DNA from 2 places in the Streptomyces sp. NPDC003284 genome. Region 2 is predicted to be linked to the other one. Evidence: riboswitches for the same ligand, from Rfam matches in the RefSeq annotation. Region 2 holds a riboswitch; the other holds the start of a gene.

What was found. A riboswitch is a leader RNA that binds a small molecule or an ion and turns the genes downstream of it on or off. The one in region 2 is predicted to bind cyclic di-AMP.
Region 1: linked by a shared signal. The riboswitch ahead of ACWDYF_RS30605 (transglycosylase SLT domain-containing protein) and the one ahead of ACWDYF_RS07095 (M23 family metallopeptidase) in region 2 are both predicted to bind cyclic di-AMP.

The regions. Positions count from the first base shown of each region.
Region 1 is NZ_JBSFSI010000019.1:117,936-123,423, reverse strand. Features, by position in the region: gene ACWDYF_RS30615 (LolA family protein) at 1-701, opposite strand, end outside; gene ACWDYF_RS30610 (polyprenyl synthetase family protein) at 1,142-2,152, opposite strand; cyclic di-AMP (ydaO/yuaA leader) riboswitch at 2,828-3,017, shown strand; gene ACWDYF_RS30605 (transglycosylase SLT domain-containing protein) at 3,020-3,508, shown strand; gene ACWDYF_RS30600 (HAD-IIB family hydrolase) at 3,543-4,355, opposite strand; gene fahA (fumarylacetoacetase) at 4,554-5,488, shown strand, end outside.
Region 2 is NZ_JBSFSI010000003.1:21,282-26,769, forward strand. Features, by position in the region: gene ACWDYF_RS07085 (PrsW family intramembrane metalloprotease) at 1-334, shown strand, start outside; gene ACWDYF_RS07090 (aldo/keto reductase) at 342-1,286, opposite strand; gene ACWDYF_RS07095 (M23 family metallopeptidase) at 1,464-2,543, opposite strand; cyclic di-AMP (ydaO/yuaA leader) riboswitch at 2,555-2,712, opposite strand; tRNA gene ACWDYF_RS07100 (tRNA-Met) at 3,123-3,196, opposite strand; gene ACWDYF_RS07105 (dihydrofolate reductase family protein) at 3,243-4,451, opposite strand; gene ACWDYF_RS07110 (mannosyltransferase family protein) at 4,604-5,488, opposite strand, start outside.

The sequences.
Region 1 (5,488 bases), on a different contig from region 2:
GTGCCCGAGGCGTGCCGGGGCTTGATCACCAGCTTGTAGGCGTCCCGCCCGGCGACCTGCGCGGTGCCGTCGACCGTCACCGAGGTGGTGTCGTCGACCGACTTCAGGGCCTCGTCGGCGAAGTCCTTGGGCGTGGCCGGGAGCTTGTCCTTGCCCTCGCTCCTGTCCTTGGCGCCGTCCTGGGGGGCGGTGGAGTGGTAGACCTCGTTGGACTTGCTGTCGTAGCCCCAGACGTCCTTGCCGTTGTGGACGAGGCTGTACTCGGCGGCGCTCTCGACGAGCGAGACCTTCTGCCGGTCCGGGCCGTCGGCCGCGACGCGCAGCGTGTGCGTGCCGGAGGCCAGCTCGGTCAGCTTGGAGCTGGGGTCGGCGGACGAGCCGTCGCCGCCGCCCAGGGCGCCGGAGGCGAGGCTGCTCTCCAGACCGCCGAGGTTCGGCAGCCCGAGGTCGGTGGTGATCTTGACGGTGCCGGACAGGCGCTCGACGTCCGACTTGGCGATCTTCTCGATGAGTTGCTGTGCGGTGATCTTCGGCAGGTCGGGGTCACCGGAGTCGGCGAGTGCCGGGACGAGCCCGATGGTCGCCGCCGCCACCCCCACCACCGCGACCGGGACGCCGTAGCGGGCGGCCTTGCGGCGCGCCGAGGCGCGGTCGCCGGCCTCCGGGGTGTCCCTGGTGTCGTCGGATTCGTACGGTGCCATGTGTGCCTTACCTCCGTCGTCGGCGGCGGCTGCCCGTGTGCACTGCTCCCACCCCAAGCCGCCATTCTCACCCGAATCGGTGAGGAGTGGTGTGGTCCGTGCTTCCATCTGACCAAATCGGCCGCGACGAAGCGTCAGACCGCGGAGCCAACTCCGTGTACGCCTGCGGTATGACACACGAGGGCGGCTTCTCCACCACCCCGTAGGGGTCGGGGTGGAGAAGCCGGCCGGAACCCCCGCCGGGACCAGGTCCGGCCGGGTGGAGAGGCGGGACCGGGGGGTGGAGAGAACCGGCGGGAAGAGGCACGTCGGGCCCCGGCCGACCGGGGCCGGGGCCGGATCCGGGTAGGCGGGCCTGGCCGACCCGGCGTACCAGCCGACCCGGCGTACCAGCCGACCCGGTGCACCAGCCGACCCGGTGCACCAGCCGACCCGGTGCACTAGCCGACCCGGTGGACCACCGCGTCGCACAGCTGGAGCAGGGCCACCTTGGCGCCGCACTCCTTCAGCGGGGCCAGCGCGGCCCGCGCCTCCTCGGCGTAGCGGACGCTGTCCCGCCGGGCCTGTTCGAGCGCGGGATGGGCGCGCAGCGCGGTCAGCGCCTCGGCGTGCCGGGCGTCGTCGCTCAGGTCGGAGTCGAGCAGTTCGCACAGCGCGATGTCCTCGGCGAGCCCGAGCCGGGCGGCGCGCTCGCGCAGCCGCAGCACCGGCAGCGTGGCGACGCCCTCGCGCAGGTCGGTGCCGGGGGTCTTGCCGGACTCCCGGGAGTCGGAGGCGATGTCGAGCACGTCGTCCGCGAGCTGGAAGGCGACGCCGAGCCGCTCCCCGTACTGCGTCAGCACGTCCACGACCCTCTCGTCGGCGCCGGACATCATCGCGCCGAACCGGCACGAGACAGCCACCAGCGAACCGGTCTTGCCGCCCAGCACGTCCAGGTAGTGGTCGACCGGGTCCCGGCCGTCCTGCGGTCCGGCGGTCTCCAGGATCTGCCCGGTGACGAGCCGTTCGAACGCGAGCGCCTGGACCCGGACGGCCTCCGGGCCGAGGTCCGCGAGGATCTGGGAGGCGCGGGCGAAGAGGAAGTCGCCGGTGAGGACCGCGACCGCGTTGTTCCAGCGGGTGTTGGCGCTGGCCACCCCGCGCCGCACGGCGGCCTCGTCCATCACGTCGTCGTGGTAGAGCGTGGCCAGGTGGGTCAGCTCCACGACCACGGCCGAGGGCACGATTCCCGGCGCGTCGGGGTCGCCGAACTGGGCCGCGAGCATCACGACCAGCGGCCGGAACCGCTTGCCGCCCGCCTTGACGAGGTGCTGGGCGGCCTCCGTGATGAACGGGACCTCGCTCTTGGTGGCTTCGAGCAGCCCTTCCTCGACAGCCGCCAATCCGGCCTGGACATCGGCTTCGAGAGCCTGGTCCCGCACGCTCAGCCCGAACGGCCCGACGACGGTCACGAGGGGTCTCCTGTCTGCTGGTGTCTGCTGGCGCTTACACGGTTTGTCGATAGGTCGCTGCCATCACTCAAGTCAGCGTATCCGGTCACGTTTCGATCACCGATAGCGCCCACCGATACAGGCCAGGTGGTATCGGATCACGACCGATATGTTTTCGATCACCACGTATGAACAGATATTTATCGACTTGCTCTTCCCTGCCTCTCCCTCGCCACCCCCGCCCCCCTTCCACCTTCCCCCTCCCCCACTTCCCCCTCCTCCAGCCTCCTCCCTCACTCCCCCCACCGCGCCCACTCTCCTCCTACACGCCGCCCGTGCCCACGTACGTACGAACAGGGCCAGGGCCTCACCGACCGTGATGCCCGTCACTTCCAGCCCTACGAGTCCGATTTACCCTTATTAGTATTTCAATTCCCCTTGGGGGCAAATGCTCCTGGCCGGATTATTCCGTGAGCTGCATCACGCGCACCTCCACCCCCCGCCACGGCCCGCCGACCCCCCGCTCCCCGTCCCCCGCAAGCGAGTTGACCCTTGGCAATCGCAAAGGATCAAGCGGCCAAAATGCCCTGGATCAAGGTCAACTAGGACGATGTATGCATCAGGTACTTGTTCGGGACATGTGCTCTCGCATACGTTCCGGGCCAGTCGAGCGGACGCCGAATCCTGCCAGCGCTCGATGACCACCCACCGACAGCTCATGGCAGGAGCGGGGGACCCAGGTAAGTCGCCGGGCCGGAGCGCCGTACGTCCTACGTCGTACGCCGCGCCGGAACGGCTCGGGGTGAAGCCGTGCTCTCCGGAGCCGGCCGGGCACCTCCCCGCCCGAACCCGACAGCTCACCTCGCAGGCGACGGAGAGGAAATCCCCATGTCTGCACGTCGTCCCAGCCGCTCCCGCGCCGCTCGTCTCGTCCGCACCCTCGCCGTCTCCGGCACCGGTGCCGCGATCCTCGCCCTGCCGCTGATCGGGGCGTCCGGCGCCTCCGCGGCCACCCCGACCGCCGCCACCGCCACCACGGCGAGCACGGTCGCCTACCCGAACACCCTGGACGGATGGATCCGCGAGTCGCTCGCGGTCATGGCCCAGAAGGGCATTCCCGGCACGTACAACGGCATCCACCGCAATGTGATGCGCGAGTCCTCCGGCAACCCGCTGGCCATCAACAACTGGGACTCCAACGCCGCCGCGGGCATCCCCTCCAAGGGCCTGCTCCAGGTCATCCAGCCGACCTTCAACGCCTACCACGTGGCCGGCACGTCGTTCGACATCTACGACCCGGTCGCCAACATCACGGCCGCCTGCAACTACGCCGCCGCGCGCTACGGCTCCATCGACAACGTCAACAGCGCGTACTGACGGGCAGCCGCGTGCCGGCCGGCACGCGGCGGGCTCAGACGAACAGACGATCGAGGACGACGGCGACGCCGTCGTCCTCGTTCGACGTGGTGACCTCGTCGGCGACCGCCTTCAGCTCCGGGTGGGCACCCGCCATCGCCACCCCCCGGGCCGCCCACCGGAACATGGGGATGTCGTTCGGCATGTCGCCGAAGGCGAGGGCGTCCCCGGGGCCGAGTCCCAGCCGCGCCGCGGCCAGCGCGAGACCGGTCGCCTTGGTGATGCCGCAGGGCTGGAGCTCGACGGTCCCCGGGCCCGACATGGTCACCGAGGCGAGCGGGCCGACCGCGCCGCGGGCCGCCGCCGCCAGCTCGTCGTCGGACAGCCGGGGGTGGCGCAGCAGCACCTTGCTGATGGGCGCGCGCCACAGTTCCTCGCGCCGCCCGACCCGCTCGGCGGGCAGCGTCGGGTGCGGCATGCGGTACCCCGGCTCGATGAGCGTGCGGCCGTCCACGCCGTCCTGGTCGACCGCCGCGTACACCTCACCCACCTCCGCCTCGATCTTGCCGAGCGCGGTCTCGGCCGTCTCCCGGTCGAGCGTGACCGACCACAGCATGCGGTCGGCCCCGGCGTCGTAGAGCTGGGCGCCCTGGCCGCACACCGCGAGCCCGGTGCCGCCGAGGGACCTCAGCAGCGGGCGGACCCGCGGCGCCGGCCGTCCGGTGACGACGAGGTGCCGGGCACCGGCCGCCGCCGCCCGGCCGAGCGCGGCGCGGGTCCGCCCGGACACGGAGTCGTCGCCGCGCAGCAGCGTGCCGTCCAGGTCGGTGGCGATGAGGGCGTACGCGGGGGCAGCGGATGCGGGCATGATCAGAGAATACGGATCCGCCAGGCGGGTGACGGGCGGAAACCGGACGACGTCCCTCCGCCGTGTCGTCGGGAGACTCCTCGGACCCTGCCCAAGACAGCGGCCTCCCCCGTAACGTGTGGCGCGACCACATGAACGTGTGGCCAGACACCCATGTCCCCCATGGAACACCGGCACACGAAAGAGAGGCAGTACCCGATGCCCCCCTTCGAGGTCCCCGAGGGCGACCCCTTCGGTCCGCACAACCTTCCCTACGGTGTCTTCTCGCGCGCCGGATCGCAGGAGCGGACCGTGGGCGTCCGGCTCGGCGACCACGTCCTCGACGCGGGTGCGGCGGCGCTGGCACTCGGCTCCCCGTACGCCGCCCTGCTCGCGCGGCCGACCCTGAACCCGCTGCTCGCCGCGGGCCGCACCGCCTGGTCGGACGTGCGGCGCGCGCTGACGGCGTGGGTGACGGTGCCCGCGCACCAGGAGACCGTGGCCCCCTTCCTGCACCCGCTCTCCTCGGTGACCCTGCACCTGCCCTTCGAGGTCGCGGACTACGTCGACTTCTACGCGTCCGAGAACCACGCGCGCAACGTCGGGCAGATCTTCCGCCCGGACGCCGAGGACTCCCTCACCCCCAACTGGAAGCACCTGCCGATCGGTTACCACGGCCGCTCGGGGACGGTCGTCGTCTCGGGCACGGACGTCGTACGCCCCTCGGGACAGCGCAAGGGCCCCGCCGACCCCGCGCCCGTGTTCGGCCCGTCGGTCCGGCTGGACATCGAGGCCGAGGTCGGCTTCGTGGTCGGGGTGCCCTCGCGGGCCGGGCAGCCGGTGGCGCTGGCGGACTTCCGCGAGCACGTGTTCGGGCTGTGCCTGCTCAACGACTGGTCGGCGCGGGACGTGCAGGCGTGGGAGTACGTCCCGCTCGGCCCGTTCCTCGGCAAGTCCTTCGCCACCTCCGTGTCGGCGTGGATCACCCCGCTGGACGCGCTGGAGGACGCGCGGACGGACCCGCCGCACCGCACGCACCCGCTGCTGCCCTACCTGGACGACACCGGCGAGGAGCCTGGCGGCTACGACCTGCGGATCTCCGTCGCGATCAACGGCCACACGGTGTCCGAGCCGCCGTTCTCCACGATGTACTG
Region 2 (5,488 bases):
CCTGCGCGAGCGGGAGCTGCTGCACGAGCTGTGGCGGCGGCGCGAGACCGCCCAGCCCGCCCTGGACCACGCGGCCCGCATGACCGCACCGCCGGTACGCGTCGTCCCCGCCCCCTGGCCCGCGTACGGCCTGTACGGCTACGGACCCGGGCCGGGGTACGGGCAGGGACAGGGACAGGGCCACGGTCAGATACCGGCGCAGATGCCGGCGTACGGCTACGGCTACGGACACGGACACAGCGGGTACGGCGTCGCCGCCGGACAGCCCGCGTACGGGCAGCCCGCGTACGGACAGCCGCCTCAAGGACAGCCCCCGTACCGCGCCCAGCCGTGAGGGCGGGTCAGGCCGAGGCGCTGGTCAGCTTCGCGGTCTCCTCGTCGGTCAGCCGCAGCTCCGCCACGCCCAGCAGGGCCGGGAGCTGCTCCACGGTGCGCGCCGAGGCGATCGGGGCGACGACCGTGGGCTGCGCCGCGAGCCAGGCGAGGGCGACCGTGGCCGTCTCGGCGCCGCGGGCGCGGGCGACCTCGTCGAGCGCGGCCAGGACCTTCTGCCCGCGCTCGGTCTCCAGGTGCTTGGCCGCGCCCTGCGCGCGCGGGCTGTCGACCGTCGTACCGGGCCGGTACTTGCCCGTCAGGAAGCCCGCCGCCAGCGCGTAGTACGGCACCGCCGCCAGGCCCGCCCGCTCGGCGAGGTCCCGCAGAGCGCCCTCGTAGGTGTCCCGGGAGACCAGGTTGTAGTGCGGCTGGAGCGCGACGTAGCGGGCCAGGCCCTCGCGTTCGGAGAAGTCCAGGGACTCCTTCAGGCGCTCGGCGGAGATGTTGGAGGCGGCGATGTACCGCACCTTGCCCGCCCGCACCAGTTCGTCCAGGGCGCCGATGATCTCCTCGACGGGCACCTCGGGCCGGTCGAAGTGCGTGTAGTACAGGTCGATGTGGTCGGTGCCCAGCCGCTTGAGGGAGGCGTCGGCCGCGGCCTTGATATTGGCGCCGGACAGGCCCTGGAAGTCGGGGTGCTGGCTGACCTTGGTCGCGATGACGATGTCGGAGCGGTTGCCGCGCTCCTTGATCCACTTGCCGATGATCGTCTCGGACTCGCCGCCCTGGTGGCCCTCCACCCAGGCCGAGTAGGAGTCGGCTGTGTCCAGGAAGTTGCCGCCGGCCGCCGTGTAGGCGTCCAGGACGGCGAAGGACCGCTCCTGGTCGGCGGTCCAGCCGAAGACGTTGCCGCCGAGGGCGAGCGGGAAGACCTGGAGGTCGGACGAGCCCAGCTTGTGCAGAGAAGTCATGTGATCCATCAACGCCCCCGGCGGAGCAGCCCATTCCGCGCCCCGCCGGTCCCGGGCGCAAAGCTTGCGCAAACCACCCGGACGGCTGGCGGCGCGCCCGCAGCGGGGCCCCCGCCCGGGGGATCAGGCGAGCGGGGGGATCAGGGAATCAGGCGGATGGACCGGGCATCAGCGGCATCAGGGGTTGAGGCCCTTGGCCTGGAGCCAGGCCATCGGGTCGATGCCGGACGCCTGGGCGCCCGGGTGGACCTCCAGGTGCAGATGCGGCCCGGTGACGTTGCCGGTGGCGCCGACCCGGCCGATGACCTCGCCGGTGGCGACCTTCTGCCCGGCGCTCACGCTGATCGACGACTGGTGGCAGAACCACAGCTCGGTGCCGTCGTCCAGGGTGAGGATCGTGCGGTAGCCGTAGGCACCCGCCCAGCCGGCCTCGGTGACGGTACCGCTGTGGATCGCCTTGATCAGGGTGCCGGTGGGCGCGGCGAAGTCGAGGCCGGTGTGGTGCCCGGAGGACCACATGGAGCCGGCCTGGCCGAAGGTGGAGGTGATCGTGTACGAGGAGGTCGGCAGCGTGTACTGCTTGGCCAGCTCCGCCAGCCGCGCCGCCTCGGCCTTCTTCCGGGCCTCCTCCTCCGCCTTCTTCTTCTCGGCGGCGGCCTTGGCCTCGGCCTTCTGCTTCGCCTCGGCGGCGGCCTCGTCCGCCTGCCGGGCGGCGCGCTGGACGGCGGCCTGCTCGGTGGCGGCCTCGGCCTTGGCCACGACCTGGGCCTGCTGCTGCTCGGCCTGGGCCATGATCCGGTTGCGCAGCGCCTCGCCCGCGCCGGACGCGGCACGGGGAGCGGCCGCCGTCCCGGCCGGTGCGGCGGTGACGTCGCTGAGCGCGGTGGCGGAGCCCTCGTGGTGCTCCTTGGCGGAGCCGCCGTCGAAGAGGGAGCCGACGGAGGCGGGCAGCGCGTGCAGGTCCGGCACGTCGGGCAGCGAGATCGCGACCGGCGGCTTGCCGGTGTTGGCGCTGGCCATGCCGCCCGCGCCGACGGCCGCTATGACGCCCACGCCGAGCACGGTGGAGCTGCGGGCCAGCCCGCCGCCGCGCTGCTTGGCGACGCGGTGCCGGCCGCGCACGGGGCGGAGGGAGTCCTCGGTGGGGTTCCACTCCTCCACGGGGCCCTCGTCGGGGGTCCGGCCGCCGTAGCCGAAGGACTCGGTGCGCTGGCTCGGCACGAACGGGGCTTCTGGGGCAGGCCGGTTGGACGCCACGCGGGCGTGCTCCTTTCCTTCCGTCTCGCCTACCGGGTTAGCTGACGGGTTCGGAGCGGGAAGGTCTCCTACGCGCGTCAACCGGCCGTACGGATACGGCGGATGATGCCCGATTCACCCCAAGTTGGTGGTTCCCCGGTTCCCTTGCGGGATTCGGCGCGCGCGCACGGAGCCGCCTCTGATGACGGCTGGGACGACCGCGCTGCGTTATCGAACGTTAATAGACCCGGGCCTCCGATTCCAAGCCGCCCGCCTTGATCATTAAACCTTTTTGGCCAAGACGTACACCCCAGAGGTGACGAAACCAGGGCGAGTTGACTGAACTTCAGGCCATTTCCGGCGCGCGACGACGGCGCGGGCGCCCACGAGAGAAGTGATGGTGTGTCAGTTGTTATGCGGACGGACACAGGACGGTCACACGAGGTGACATCGATCAAGGAGCGACCGAGAGCGGGAACGCATGCCGCGGGAGACCACGGAAGACCGCAGGAGACTGCGGGAGACCTCGGGAGACTGCGGGAAGCCCGGAAAACACTCAGGGCCGGAATCCGTTTCCGGATTCCGGCCCTGAGTCTTCAGTAGCGGGGACAGGATTTGAACCTGCGACCTCTGGGTTATGAGCCCAGCGAGCTACCGAGCTGCTCCACCCCGCGTCGTTGAGATAACTGTACATCACCTGCGGGATGGATTGCACACGCGTTACGGCAGGTGCCGGTTCGGCTCCTTGGCCAGGGCCTCGAACTCCGGCAGCACCACGACGTCCGCGCCCCCGGCCGCCAGCACCCCGGAGCCGTCGGCGGACTCCACGAAGGTGTCCGGCTCCCGCCACGCCGTGACCACCCGCCGCACCCCCGCGTCCAGAATCAGCCGGGCGCACGGCCGCGGCCGGGAGGCGCGTCGGGCGCACGGTTCCAGGCTGCTGTACACCGTGGCCCCGGGCAGCCGCGGGTCCGCCGGGTCGATCTTGGCGAGCGCGGCCTCCTCCGCGTGCACCACCGGGTCACCGGCCTCCCGCGAGTGGCCCCGGGCCAGCTGGGTGCCGTCCGCCGCGACCACCACCGCGCCCACGCTGAACGCCGTGCGCGAGGGCGGGCACTGCGCGGCCAGCTCGCAGGCGATCCGCAGCCAGTGCCGGTCAGCGGGCACGGCGCCGGTCCCGGTGCCGGGGGCCGTGGGCTCGTAGCGCATGAGGACGACGTCCCCGAGGGCCCGGGTCTCCAGCAGCCGCAGCCGTCCGGCCTGGTACGCGCCCGGCCCGAACAGGCGGGGCGCCGCCGGGTCCCCGACGATCAGCGGCGCGACCACGAGCTGGAGCTCGTCGGCGAGCTGCTGCCTCAGCAACTGGGTGTGCACCGTGCCGCCGCCCTCGACCATGAGCCGGCGCACCCCGCGCACGTCGTGCAGGTGCTCCAGCAGGCGCCGCCAGTCGAGCGCCGCGCCCAGCGGGACGACGGAGACGGAGGCGGCGCCGGGGGCGGGGGCGGGGGCGGCGCCGGGGGCGGGGGACGCGGCATCGGGATCCTCGGATCCGGGGGCCGTACCGACGCCCGCGCGGCGCAGCCGTTCGGCGCCCTCGTCGGTCGTGTAGACGGCCTTCTCGCCGCCCGTGTGCCAGAAGCGCGCCCGCGGGTCCAGCTCGCCGGTGGCGGTGACCGTGACCTTCAGCGGATGCTCCGGCCGGCCGGCGGCGACCCGGGCCGCGCGGCGCTCGGGCGCGTTGACCAGCAGGCGGGGGTTGTCGGCGCGCAGGGTGCCGGCGCCGACGAGGATGGCGTCGGAGGCGGCCCGCACCGCGTCGACCCGGTCGAAGTCGGCGGCGCCGGACAGCAGCAGGCGGTCGGGGCCGGTGTCGTCCAGGCAGCCGTCCAGGGAGACGGCGGCGGACAGCAGGACATGGGGCAGGGGCATCGGGGCGCACTCTTTCTCGGAGGCGGACGGACTCGGAGGCGTGGGGGCGCTCGGTTTCTACCCGTCCATCCTCGCGGCCCCGTCCGGAACCTCACCGTCCGCCCCTGGGTCCGGGCGCGCACGTCCCCCGGCGGAGCACCGGCCCGGTGGCGTCACCCGGTCCAGTGTCCCGAGGTGAACGTCACCGCGAGCACCGCCGTCAGCGGCGCGACCACCCCGACGTACGCGTCCTTCACCCAGCGCCGCCGCAGGCTCCAGTGGGCCAGGCCGGTCCACAGCGGCCACCAGATCAGGGTGGCGCGGGGCACGGAGAGGTACCAGTAGGACGTGCCCAGGGCCCACAGGTTGAGGGCGATGAACACGGCCTCCGGCCAGCGGCGGCGGACCAGCAGCACGGCGAGCAGCAGTACCCCGACCGCCATGGCCGCCAGCTCCAGCTGGAACTCGACGGCGTACCCGGTGCTCTGGAGGTGGCCGAAGGCGTTGTGCCAGGTGTTGCGGAGGGACTCGGCGGGGGTGTGGAAGTCCCGGTACCAGCCGCGTTCCTCGGCGTGCTTCCAGGCCATCCAGTCACCGGTGTGCGCCCGCAGGTAGCCGGTGTAGACGGCGGCGGGCACGGCGGGCAGCAGGCACCAGCCGAGCGGGAGCAGCCGACGGGCGAGCGGCGTGCCGCCCGAGCCGTCCGAGCCGTCCGAGCCGTCCGAGCCGTCCGAGCCGTCCGAGCCGTCCGAGCCGTCCGAGCCGTCCGCCCGAGCCTGCGCGCGTACGGCGGTCAGGAGTTCGACGGCGAGCGCGGCGGCCAGGAACAGACCGCTGACCCGGACGGTGGTGGCCGCCGCGCCGAGCAGTCCGGCGAGCGGCCAGTTGCCGCGCTTGGCCGCGAGCCAGGCCGGGAGCGCCAGGGCGAGGAACAGCGACTCGGTGTAGCCGGCGGCCAGGAACACCGCGGCGGGCGAGAACAGCAGGAAGGTCGCGGCCCGCGGGCCCGCCTCGCCGCCGTCCGGGCGGCCGAGAGCGGCGATCCGGCCCAGCGCCAC